3 regions of the Bradyrhizobium sp. HKCCYLRH3097 genome follow, and region 3 is predicted to be linked to each of the others. Evidence: predicted binding sites of a transcription regulator. Region 3 holds the regulator's gene; each other region holds the start of a gene.

Region 1 (3,273 bases), on a different contig from region 3:
CGGCATCGGCGCGAGCGGCGATGCGCGCGACCAACCGGTCGAACTCCGCGCCGGGCAGGCCGGTGCGGTCGACCATGCGCTGGCGCTTGTGCGGCTTGTCCAGACTCGCCACCGTCGAATCCATGTGATCGTTGAAGGCGAACAAGTCAACGCGCCGGTCGGCGAGCCACCGGCCGATCTCCTCCTCATCGTCGAGATTGAAGGTCTCGTGACGCAGATGAAAGCGCGTGTCGGCTGCGAGCCGCGGGCGCAGCGCTTCGATCGATTCGAGCAGGCGCCGCGCATTGTCGGCGCTGCGCAGGCCCGGCTCCCATGACCAGGTCGTCGCGTGAAAGACCGTGGTGATGCCATTGCTGATGGCCTGGCGGTCGCTGTCGATCAGCGCAACGTCTGTCGGGAAATCGACCCCGGCGCGCGGCATCATCTGGCGCTCGAACGCATCGCCGTGGATGTCGACGATGCCGGGAAGCACAGTGAGCCCCTCCGCATCGAGTTCGAGACCCGACCGGCGTCCCGGTGTCCCGATGCCGGCGATCACGCCGCCGGATATGATCAAGGAGGTGTCGACGAAGTCGGTATCGACGAGGCCGCGGCCTCGCGAGATGGAGATATCGGTCATGGGGCGGCACTCTGCCGCACCGAGACGCGTGCGTCGAGGGCAGCCTCGTATTTGTCGAGAAACGCGGTGATCGCGAGCTTGCGGAAATCCGGCAGCGCCGCGCGCAGCGCCTCGTGATTCCAATCCCACCACGCCAGATCCAGCAGCCGCTGCTCGACCTCGCGCGGAAACCGGCGCTTGATCGGGCGCGCCGGATTGCCGGCGACGATGGTATAGGCCGGAACGTCCTTGGTGACGATGGCGCCAGCCGCCACGACCGCGCCGGTGCCGATGTTGCGGCCCGGCAACACGATCGCGCCATGGCCGATCCAGACATCGTGTCCGATCTGGACATGATGCTCTCTCCGCCAGGCGAAGAACTCCGCATCGTCCGGCTCTCCTGGGAAATAGGCGCTGGCGCGATAGGTGAAATGGGCCTGCGTCGCCCGCTGCATCGGGTGGTTGCCCGGATTGATCCGGGTCATCGCCGCGATCGAGCAGAACTTCCCGATCGTCGTGTAGGTGATCTGGGAATCGTTCACCACGTAGGAGTAGTCGCCCATCGTCACCTCCTGCAGGATGGTGCGGGCGCCTATCTCGCAATAGGCGCCGAGCGTCACGTCCTGGAGCTTGGCCGAAGGGTCAACTGTAGGTTCAATCGAAAGCGACTTGCCGGCCATCTCGCGTCCTGTCTCTACGCCTGTGAGGGTGTTGGATCTCCCCTATGACAGAGGCGTGACATCTGCATGACTGTGACCGGCATGTGGACGGACGTGGCGCCGCAGTGTCCCTGTCACATAACTGTAGAATCCAAACGCTAGCGATAGGCCAAAGCGAGGCGTCTGGAGAATTCAATGCTGGTGGTGGATGGCCTGACGTGCCGTTTTGGCATGAAAGCCGCAGTCGACAATGCATCCTTCTCTGTTGCACCGGGCAGCTTCGTCGGCGTGATCGGGCGTTCCGGCGCCGGCAAGTCGACCCTGCTGCGGTCCATCAATCGCCTGAGCCCGGTGAGCGGCGGCCGCATCCTCTTCAAGGATCTCGACGTGACGGCGCTGCGCGGCCGTGACCTGCGGCAGTGGCGCGCGCGCTCGGCGATGATCTTCCAGCAGTTCAATCTGGTCGGCCGATTGGACGTGCTGACGAACGTGCTGATGGGGCGACTGGCCGAAATCCCGTCGTGGCGCTCGCTGGCGCAGCTCTGGCCAGCGGAGGATGTCGCCATGGCGCTGTCGGCGCTCGAGCAGTTCGACATGGCCTCCCTCGCCGCGCAGCGCGCCGATCAGCTCTCGGGCGGGCAGCAGCAGCGCGTCGCGATCGCGCGCGCGATGGTGCAGAACCCCGAGATCATTCTCGCAGACGAGCCGATCGCCTCGCTCGATCCCCGTAACACCAAGATCGTGATGGACGCGTTGCTGCGCATCAACAAGCATTTCGGCATCACCGTCGTCTGCAATCTGCATTCGCTCGATCTGGCGCGCAGCTATTGCGATCGCCTGATCGGCATGGCGACCGGACGGATCGTGTTCGACGACGTGCCGTCGGCGCTGACGGCGCAGATCGCACGTGAACTCTACGATCTCGAGGCGGACGAGGTGATGGGTTCGATCCATCCGGCACCGGCGGCAACGGTGCCGGTACTTGGCGAAGCGGCCGTGGCCTGAGACGCGGATTTCTGCAAGCTCGAGCTTCCGCATGGCGCGGGGGCGAGACCTGTTACTTACTGCAACAAGAGGGCATGTTATGATCAATCGTCGCATCGTTCTGGCGGGCGTCGCTGCGCTGGCTTTCACGGCCTCGGCGTCAGCCGAGGACTGGAAGGCGAAGTATCCTGAGCTGACCTTCGCCGTGGTCCCGGCAGAGAACGCCTCGGGTGTCACCGAGCGCTGGACGCCTTTCGTGAACTATCTCTCGAAAGAGCTGGGCGTGAAGGTGACGCTGCGTATCGCCAACGATTATGCGGCCGTGATCGAAGGCCAGCGCGCCGGCAACATCCACATCGCGAGCTATGGCTCGGCGTCGTTTGCCCGCGCCCGGCTCACCGGGGTCAAGACCGATGCCTTCGCCAACGACATCAACTCCGACGGCAGCACCGGCTACTATTCGGTGTTCTTCGTCAAGGCGAGCAGCCCGTACCGGAAGGTCGAAGACCTCAAGGGCAAGAATCTCGGCCTCGTCGATCCGAACTCAACGTCGGGCAACAACGTGCCCCGCTTCGAGCTCAACAAGATGGGCGTGACCGACGCCGAGACGTATTTTGGCAAGGTTGTCTTCACCGGCAGCCACGAGAACGCGGTGCTGGCCCTTTCGCAGGGGACTGTCGACATCGCGGCCAACCAATGGACGAGCGACAACGATTCGACGTTGGCCCAGATGCTGACCAAGGGCATGCTGAAGAACGCTGACGGTTCGCCGATGAAGAAGGACGACTTCCGCATCATTCACAAGTCGGCGCCGATCATCAACGGCCCCTACGCCTACAACACCGACCTGCCGGCCGATCTGAAATCGGCGATCGCCAAGGCCTTCTTCGATGCGCCGATCAAGGACAAGGCCGCCTTCGACCGTCTCTCCGACGGCCAGAAGAAGGGCTTCCACCCTGCCACGACGAAGGACTGGGATGGCACGATCGACCTGATCAAATTCGTCGACAGCCTGCGCAAGAAGGCGTCCTG
Region 2 (3,273 bases), on a different contig from region 3:
CGGTGACCGGCGATCCGGCGGCCGGCGTGTTCAAGTTCGGCAACGCCTATCTGACGCAGTTCGGCTACGCGATGTTCGTGAGCCCGCTGAAGTGGCTGTTCATCCTGGCCCCCCTGGTCATGGTGTTCGCGATCTCGGCCGGCATCAACCGCTTGGCGCCGTCGACCGCGCAGATCCTGTTCTGGGTGTTCTCGGCCTTGATGGGCATCTCGCTGTCGTCGATCTTCCTGGTGTACACCCACACCTCGATCGTGCGGGTGTTCTTCATCACCGCGGCGACGTTCGGCGCGCTGAGCCTCTACGGCTACACGACCAAGCGTGACATGACGGGCATGGGTTCGTTCCTGTTCATGGGCCTGATCGGGATCGTGCTGGCGAGCCTCGTGAACCTGTTCCTGGCGAGCTCGATGCTGCAGTTCATCGTCTCGGTGATCGGCGTGTTCGTGTTCGCCGGCCTGACCGCCTGGGACACGCAGCGTCTGAAGAACGAGTACATCTACGGCTACGCTTCCGCGGGCGGCGACATCGCGGAGCGCGCGGCAATCACCGGCGCCCTGTCGCTGTACTTGAACTTCATCAACCTGTTCACGCTGCTGCTGCAGTTGCTCGGACAGCGCGACTGATCCAAGCGCTCGAACGAGCGACCTTCGAAGCCCCGGCCTCACCGCCGGGGCTTTTCGTTTGCACAAACCCCGATTGCGACCGGCGCAAAGCCGCAGCGGCAGCCATGCCGCGAGGCCGGATTGATCGCCGCGTCCGCCCGGGTATGCTTCCCTTCATGTCCGACATTGAAATCCGGCCCACCCAGGAGGCCGACCTTCCCGCCATCACCGCCATCTACGGCCAAGCCGTCCGCGAGGGCACGGCCACCTTCGAGCTCGACCCTCCGGATCTGGCGGAGATGACGCGCCGCTTCCGGGCGCTCCGCGACGGCGGCTTCCCCTATTTCGCTGCCCTGCTGGACGGAGAGGTGGTGGGCTATGCCTATGCCGGGCCCTACCGGCCCCGCCCTGCCTATCGCTTCACGGTGGAGAACTCGGTCTATCTCGCTCCGGCCAGCCAGCGTCGCGGCATCGGGATGCGCCTGATGCGGCGGCTGATCGACGCCTGTGAGGAGGGAGGCTTTCGCCAGATGATCGCCGTCATCGGCGACTCCGCCAATTCCGGCTCGGTCGGGCTGCATACCGCCTGCGGCTTCCAGATGATCGGCACCCACCCGAGCGTCGGCCTGAAATTCGGCCGCTGGCTCGATACTGTGATGATGCAGCGCCCGCTCGGGGCCGGGAGCAGCGACGTCCCGGCGTAAGGCAGCGCCAGTCGGAATGTCATGATCAAGCCGGAACGCGTGGGATCAGACCAGGGCTGGTTTGGGCGCGATCACCAGCAGCACGCGCTCGAGCTCGTGGCCGCGGCGCAGGATCAGCCCGGTGGCCGAGATCACGCTGTACATGCCCTGCTTGCGTGCGAGACGCGGATCCTTCTCGATGCGGTAGATCGGCACCTCGGACGCCCGGCGAAACACGGAGAAGACGGCCCGGTCACGCAGGAAGTCGATTGAATAGTCGCGCCACTCACCGTCGGCGACCATGCGGCCGTAGAGGTTCAGGATGCGGTTCAGCTCCAGGCGGTCGAACGTCACCCGGCTCGGCGCTGCGGCCGCACTGCGCGCCGCCGCGCGGTTCTCGCTGGGGTCGGCGTCCTCCGGCGTGAGGTTCATTGGCGTCCTCCTGTCATCCGTGTGACATGATCGCGCCATCCGGCAGAAGCCGCAAGGGGCCGTTTTCGTTGTTGAAGTTCGACCGAGCCTGCGAGGCCGTCGGTTCCGCGAACACGCAAGCGTCACGGGATCGTTAGCAGAATCATAATCGCGCCGTCTTTCCGCCCACCGACCGCCCCCGACCTTCGGCATAAGATTCGTGTGCGTTGGCCCGGTCCTTTCGGTTCCGGATTCCTCAGCCCCCAGCCCCCCGGGGTCGTCAGGATCGGGTCTATTCACAAGTAAGGCAAAGGGCCAACGCAAGTTGGTCCTTTTGCTTTTCTGGCGTGAGCTGCACGTAAGATTGTCGGGACGCGCCGTCGCACGGACGTGACGCGCCCAACGCAGGTCAGCGAAAACGAAGATCAGGACGACGGAAGATCAGCGCTCGGGACCGCGCGCCGTTGCTGAAGCCCGTCCGCCCAACGGCAACTCGGAAAAGGCGGCCCCGAGCATCGGCCCAGGGCGGTCGCGACTGCCGTCCTGCACATAGACGACGGTGCCATCGACGCCCTCGCGGGCGATCTTCTCCAGCGGCACGCTCCATCTGACCGGCGACCCGTTCCAGTCACCCAGCTTCTGAAGACCGCGAACGACGTTGTAATAGGTCAGATCACGGCCGCTGTTCTCGCCGCGGCCGACCGAGATCGGGACCACCCGCGAGATCGAGCAGACCCAGACCTCGCCGTGCTTGCGCGGCATCTGGTCGTTGGCCGCGGCCACGGAGACAGTAAGGTCCTGGCCGTCGACCGACAGCCTCACCGGCACCGACATCACGCTGCCACCCTGGACGGTCTCCTCGATGGCACCCTCGATCGCCTCGCGGTCGCTGCCGATCACATGCACGGAGCCGTTGACCACCGCCTGCGGCGTATAGACCTCGCGGTCGCCGCGCGCACGAGAATAGGCCCGCTGCCGGGCCGTGAAGCGGGAGTCGGCCAGCGTGTCCTTCCAGCCGAGATAGTCCCAGTAGTCGATCGGCAGCGACAGCGCGATGACCGAAGGATCTCTGGCGAGCTCGCCGAGGATCTTGTCAGCCGGCGGGCAGGACGAACAGCCTTGCGAGGTGAAGAGTTCGATCACCGCACGGGGATCGGACGCAGCTGGCCGGACGAAAGCGATGACCGCACAGACACTCAGCGCTGCGCGCGACCACCACGACATCTGTCCACTCATCGCCACTGTCCCGTCTGGACCACCGTCCGCTGCGCCCTGTGCATCACTGCATCCGCGATGCCGTCCTCGTAGTTAACAAACCGAAAATGCAAAAGAGGCGGCCTTTGTCATAGGCCGCCTCCTTCATCACCCGCTACTCACTTCAGAGTGAGCCAAACTGTCGCATCGCGCGTTGGTTAAGCGGCGAGCTTGCGCAGCACGTAGTGCAGGATGCCGCCGTTGCGGTAGTAGTCGAGCTCGTCGAGCGTATCGATCCGGCAGAGCAGCGGCACCTGCTGCGCCGCGCCGTCGGCCGAGACGATCTCGGCGGTCAGGGTTTGGCGCGGCTTCAGGTCGCCTTG
Region 3 (3,273 bases):
CGATCTCTATCCGGGGCAGCGGGCGACCGGGCAGCTGATGCTCGACAACACCAACATCCTCGATCCCAAGCTCGATCTGAACCTGCTGCGTGCCCGGGTCGGCATGGTATTCCAGAAGCCGACGCCGTTCCCGATGACGATCTACGAGAACATCGCCTTCGGCATCCGCCTCTATGAGAAGATCTCCAAGTCGGAGATGGACGACCGGGTCGAGAAGGCGCTGCGCGGCGGCGCGCTGTGGAACGAGGTCAAGGACAAGCTCAACGCCTCGGGCCTGTCGCTGTCCGGCGGCCAGCAGCAGCGGCTGTGCATCGCGCGTACCGTGGCGGTCCGGCCGGAGGTGATCCTGTTCGACGAGCCGTGCTCGGCGCTCGATCCGATCTCGACCGCCAAGGTCGAGGAGCTGATCCAGGAACTCGCCGAAAACTATACGATCGCCATCGTGACGCATAACATGCAGCAGGCGGCGCGCGTCTCCGACAAGACCGCCTTCATGTATCTCGGGGAGCTGATCGAGTTCGACGACACCAGCAAGATCTTCACCTCGCCGAGCGATCGGCGGACCCAGGATTATATCACCGGCCGGTTCGGCTGACGCCGACGACATTGTCTTCAGGAGATCATCATGGCCAGTGAACATACCGCCAAGGCGTTCGACAGCGATCTGCAGGACCTCACCCGTCTGGTATCGGAGATGGGCGGCCTCGCGGAACGGCTGATCGTCGATTCCGTCGATGCGCTGGTGCGGCGCGACATCGCGCTCGGCCAGAAGGTGGTCGCCACCGACGCCGAGGTCGACAAGCTGCAACGCATCATCGAGGAGCGCGCCGTTCTTACCATCGCCCGGCGACAGCCGATGGCGGTCGACCTGCGTGAGATCGTCGGCGCGATGCGCGTGGCGACCGATCTGGAGCGTATCGGTGATCTCGCCAAGAACATCGGCAAGCGCGTCGCGGCGCTGGAGAGCGACTTCCATCCGCTGAAGCTGATCCGCGGGCTCGAGCACATGACCGATCTCGTGCAGTCGCAGGTCAAGACGGTGCTGGACGCCTATGCCGCGCACGATTTGCCGGCCGCGATGACGGTGTGGAAGGGCGATGAGGAAGTCGATGCCATCTGCACCTCGCTGTTCCGCGAGCTCCTGACCTACATGATGGAGGATCCGCGCAACATCTCGTTCTGCATCCACCTGATGTTCTGCGCCAAGAATATCGAGCGCATCGGCGATCACGCGACCAACATCGCCGAGACGGTGTTCTATATGATCGAAGGCCAGCAGATCATGGACAAGCGCCCGAAGGGCGACATGACGAGCTTCGCATCGACGATCCCCGGCAACTGAGAGAGACGGTTCAGACATGGGCGCCCGAATTCTGGTGGTGGAGGACGAGGAGGCGCTGACGACGCTGCTGCGCTACAACCTCGAGGCCGAAGGCTACGAGGTCGAGACCGTGGCGCGCGGCGACGAAGCCGACACGCGCCTGAAGGAGCGTGTTCCCGATCTCGTCGTGCTCGACTGGATGCTGCCGGGCCTGTCCGGCATCGAGCTGTGCCGCCGCCTGCGGGCGCGGACCGAGACCCGGCAGTTGCCGATCATCATGCTCACCGCACGCGGGGAGGAGAGCGAGCGCGTGCGCGGCCTCGCGACCGGCGCCGACGACTACATCGTCAAGCCGTTCTCGGTGCCGGAGCTTCTGGCGCGGGTGAAAGGCCTGCTGCGGCGGGCGAGTCCGGAGCGGCTGGCGACCGTGCTGTCCTATGGCGACATCGAGCTCGACCGCGAGAAACGCCGCGTGGCGCGCTCGGGGCGGCCGATCGATCTCGGTCCGACCGAATACCGCCTGCTCGAGTTCTTCCTGGAGCATCCCGGCCGCGTGTTCAGCCGCGAGCAGCTGCTCGACAGTGTCTGGGGCCGCGACATCTACATCGACGAGCGCACCGTCGACGTCCATATCGGCCGCCTGCGCAAGCTGCTCAATCCCGGCCGCGAGCAGGACCCGATCCGCACGGTGCGCGGCGCCGGTTATGCGCTCGATGACCGCTTCGCCAAGAGCGAGCAGGTGTAAGGGGCGATCCGGCGTGAGCACGAAGCAGGTGTGAGGCGCGAGGCGGCCCGATTGAGGAGATCGCGGTCCGCTTTCCGCCACGCCGCCGCCGTCTTGATCGTGTCTGCTTCGTGGCCCGTCACGATGTTTCGGTCCCAGCGGACGCCCTTGATCAAGACCATCATCATATCTCTTGCCGTGCTGCTCGGCGGCGCGGCGGGCGCCACGGCCGCCGAGCTCGAAGACGCGGTCGCGGCGGCAGGCAACGGGCAGCATGCGGCGGCGATGCGACGGCTGCTGCCGCTGGCCGCCAAGGGCGATGCGCGGGCGCAGTTCGACGTCGGCTTCATGCACGCCTTCGGCTGGGGCCAACCGCGCAACCCCGCCGAGGCGCTGGCGTGGTACCGCAAGGCCGCCGATCAGGGGCTCGCTGTCGCGCAACACTATCTCGGCATCGCCTACGTCAATGGCGAAGGTGTTGCGAGCAATTACGGCGAAGCCGGCCGCTGGTTCAGCCGCGCCGCGGCGCAGGGCTTCGCCCAGTCGCAATACATGCTCGGCCTGATGCTGCTCGACGGCCGCGGTGTGAAACAGGACGTCGTGCAGGGCTATGCCTGGCTGGTGATGGCGGGCCGTAGCGGCGTGCGATCGGCCGGCCGCGACGTGCAGCGGGTCAAGTTGACCGAGCCGCAGCGCGTCCAGGCCCAGAGTGCCATTGCGGCCTGGCGGCCGAAGCCGGAATCGGCGGAGGCCGGCATCGCCGCTCCGCGTCCGGAGCAACTGCTCGGGCTCGACCGCCACATCGGCGAGGTCGTCGATCCCACCTCGTGGCCGGCGTCGTCGATCGGCGTCGTCACCGTCGCGCAATACTCGACCGGCGGCTGGTGCACCGGCACGCTGGTCGCGCCGCGCGTCGTGCTCACCGCGGCACATTGCGTGTTCAACGGCGTGGCGCAGGTCAGCCCCGGCAACGTCCGCTTCCTGGCCGGCATGAACAGGGGCACGCCGGCGGCATCGTCTGTCGCCGACAAGCTGATCGTGGCGCCTGATTTCGTCCCGACCCGGCACGACAGGTGGTCGCTCGACCGCTCGCCCGCCGATTGGGCGTTGATCGTGCTGAAGGACGCGCTGCCGTCGAAGCCGGTTGAGGTCAGGGCGCTGACGCGCGAGGAATTGCAGGCTGCGACCACGGCCGGAACCATCTCCGAGATCGGCTATGGCCAGGAGC

Evidence for each region. Region 3 encodes PhoB, which activates phosphate uptake and scavenging genes when phosphate is short. Its sites were predicted from a motif close to TGTCATNNANCTGTCAT; they were not measured.
Region 1: a site for PhoB is predicted at 1,323-1,339, ahead of phnC (phosphonate ABC transporter ATP-binding protein). Genes of this name have one in related genera too.
Region 2: a site for PhoB is predicted at 1,729-1,745, ahead of ACQR0U_RS00095 (DUF2794 domain-containing protein). Genes of this name have one in related genera too.

Annotation. Positions count from the first base shown of each region.
Region 1 is NZ_JBNPTX010000010.1:229,978-233,250, reverse strand. Features, by position in the region: gene ACQR0U_RS23555 (alpha-D-ribose 1-methylphosphonate 5-triphosphate diphosphatase) at 1-619, opposite strand, end outside; gene ACQR0U_RS23550 (DapH/DapD/GlmU-related protein) at 616-1,278, opposite strand; gene phnC (phosphonate ABC transporter ATP-binding protein) at 1,453-2,262, shown strand; gene phnD (phosphonate ABC transporter substrate-binding protein) at 2,342-3,273, shown strand, end outside.
Region 2 is NZ_JBNPTX010000001.1:21,811-25,083, forward strand. Features, by position in the region: gene ACQR0U_RS00085 (Bax inhibitor-1/YccA family protein) at 1-623, shown strand, start outside; gene ACQR0U_RS00090 (GNAT family N-acetyltransferase) at 779-1,306, shown strand; gene ACQR0U_RS00095 (DUF2794 domain-containing protein) at 1,352-1,717, opposite strand; gene ACQR0U_RS00100 (DUF1223 domain-containing protein) at 2,138-2,920, opposite strand; gene acnA (aconitate hydratase AcnA) at 3,109-3,273, opposite strand, start outside.
Region 3 is NZ_JBNPTX010000003.1:313,841-317,113, reverse strand. Features, by position in the region: gene pstB (phosphate ABC transporter ATP-binding protein PstB) at 1-595, shown strand, start outside; gene phoU (phosphate signaling complex protein PhoU) at 626-1,342, shown strand; gene phoB (phosphate regulon transcriptional regulator PhoB) at 1,359-2,066, shown strand; gene ACQR0U_RS10425 (trypsin-like serine protease) at 2,214-3,273, shown strand, end outside.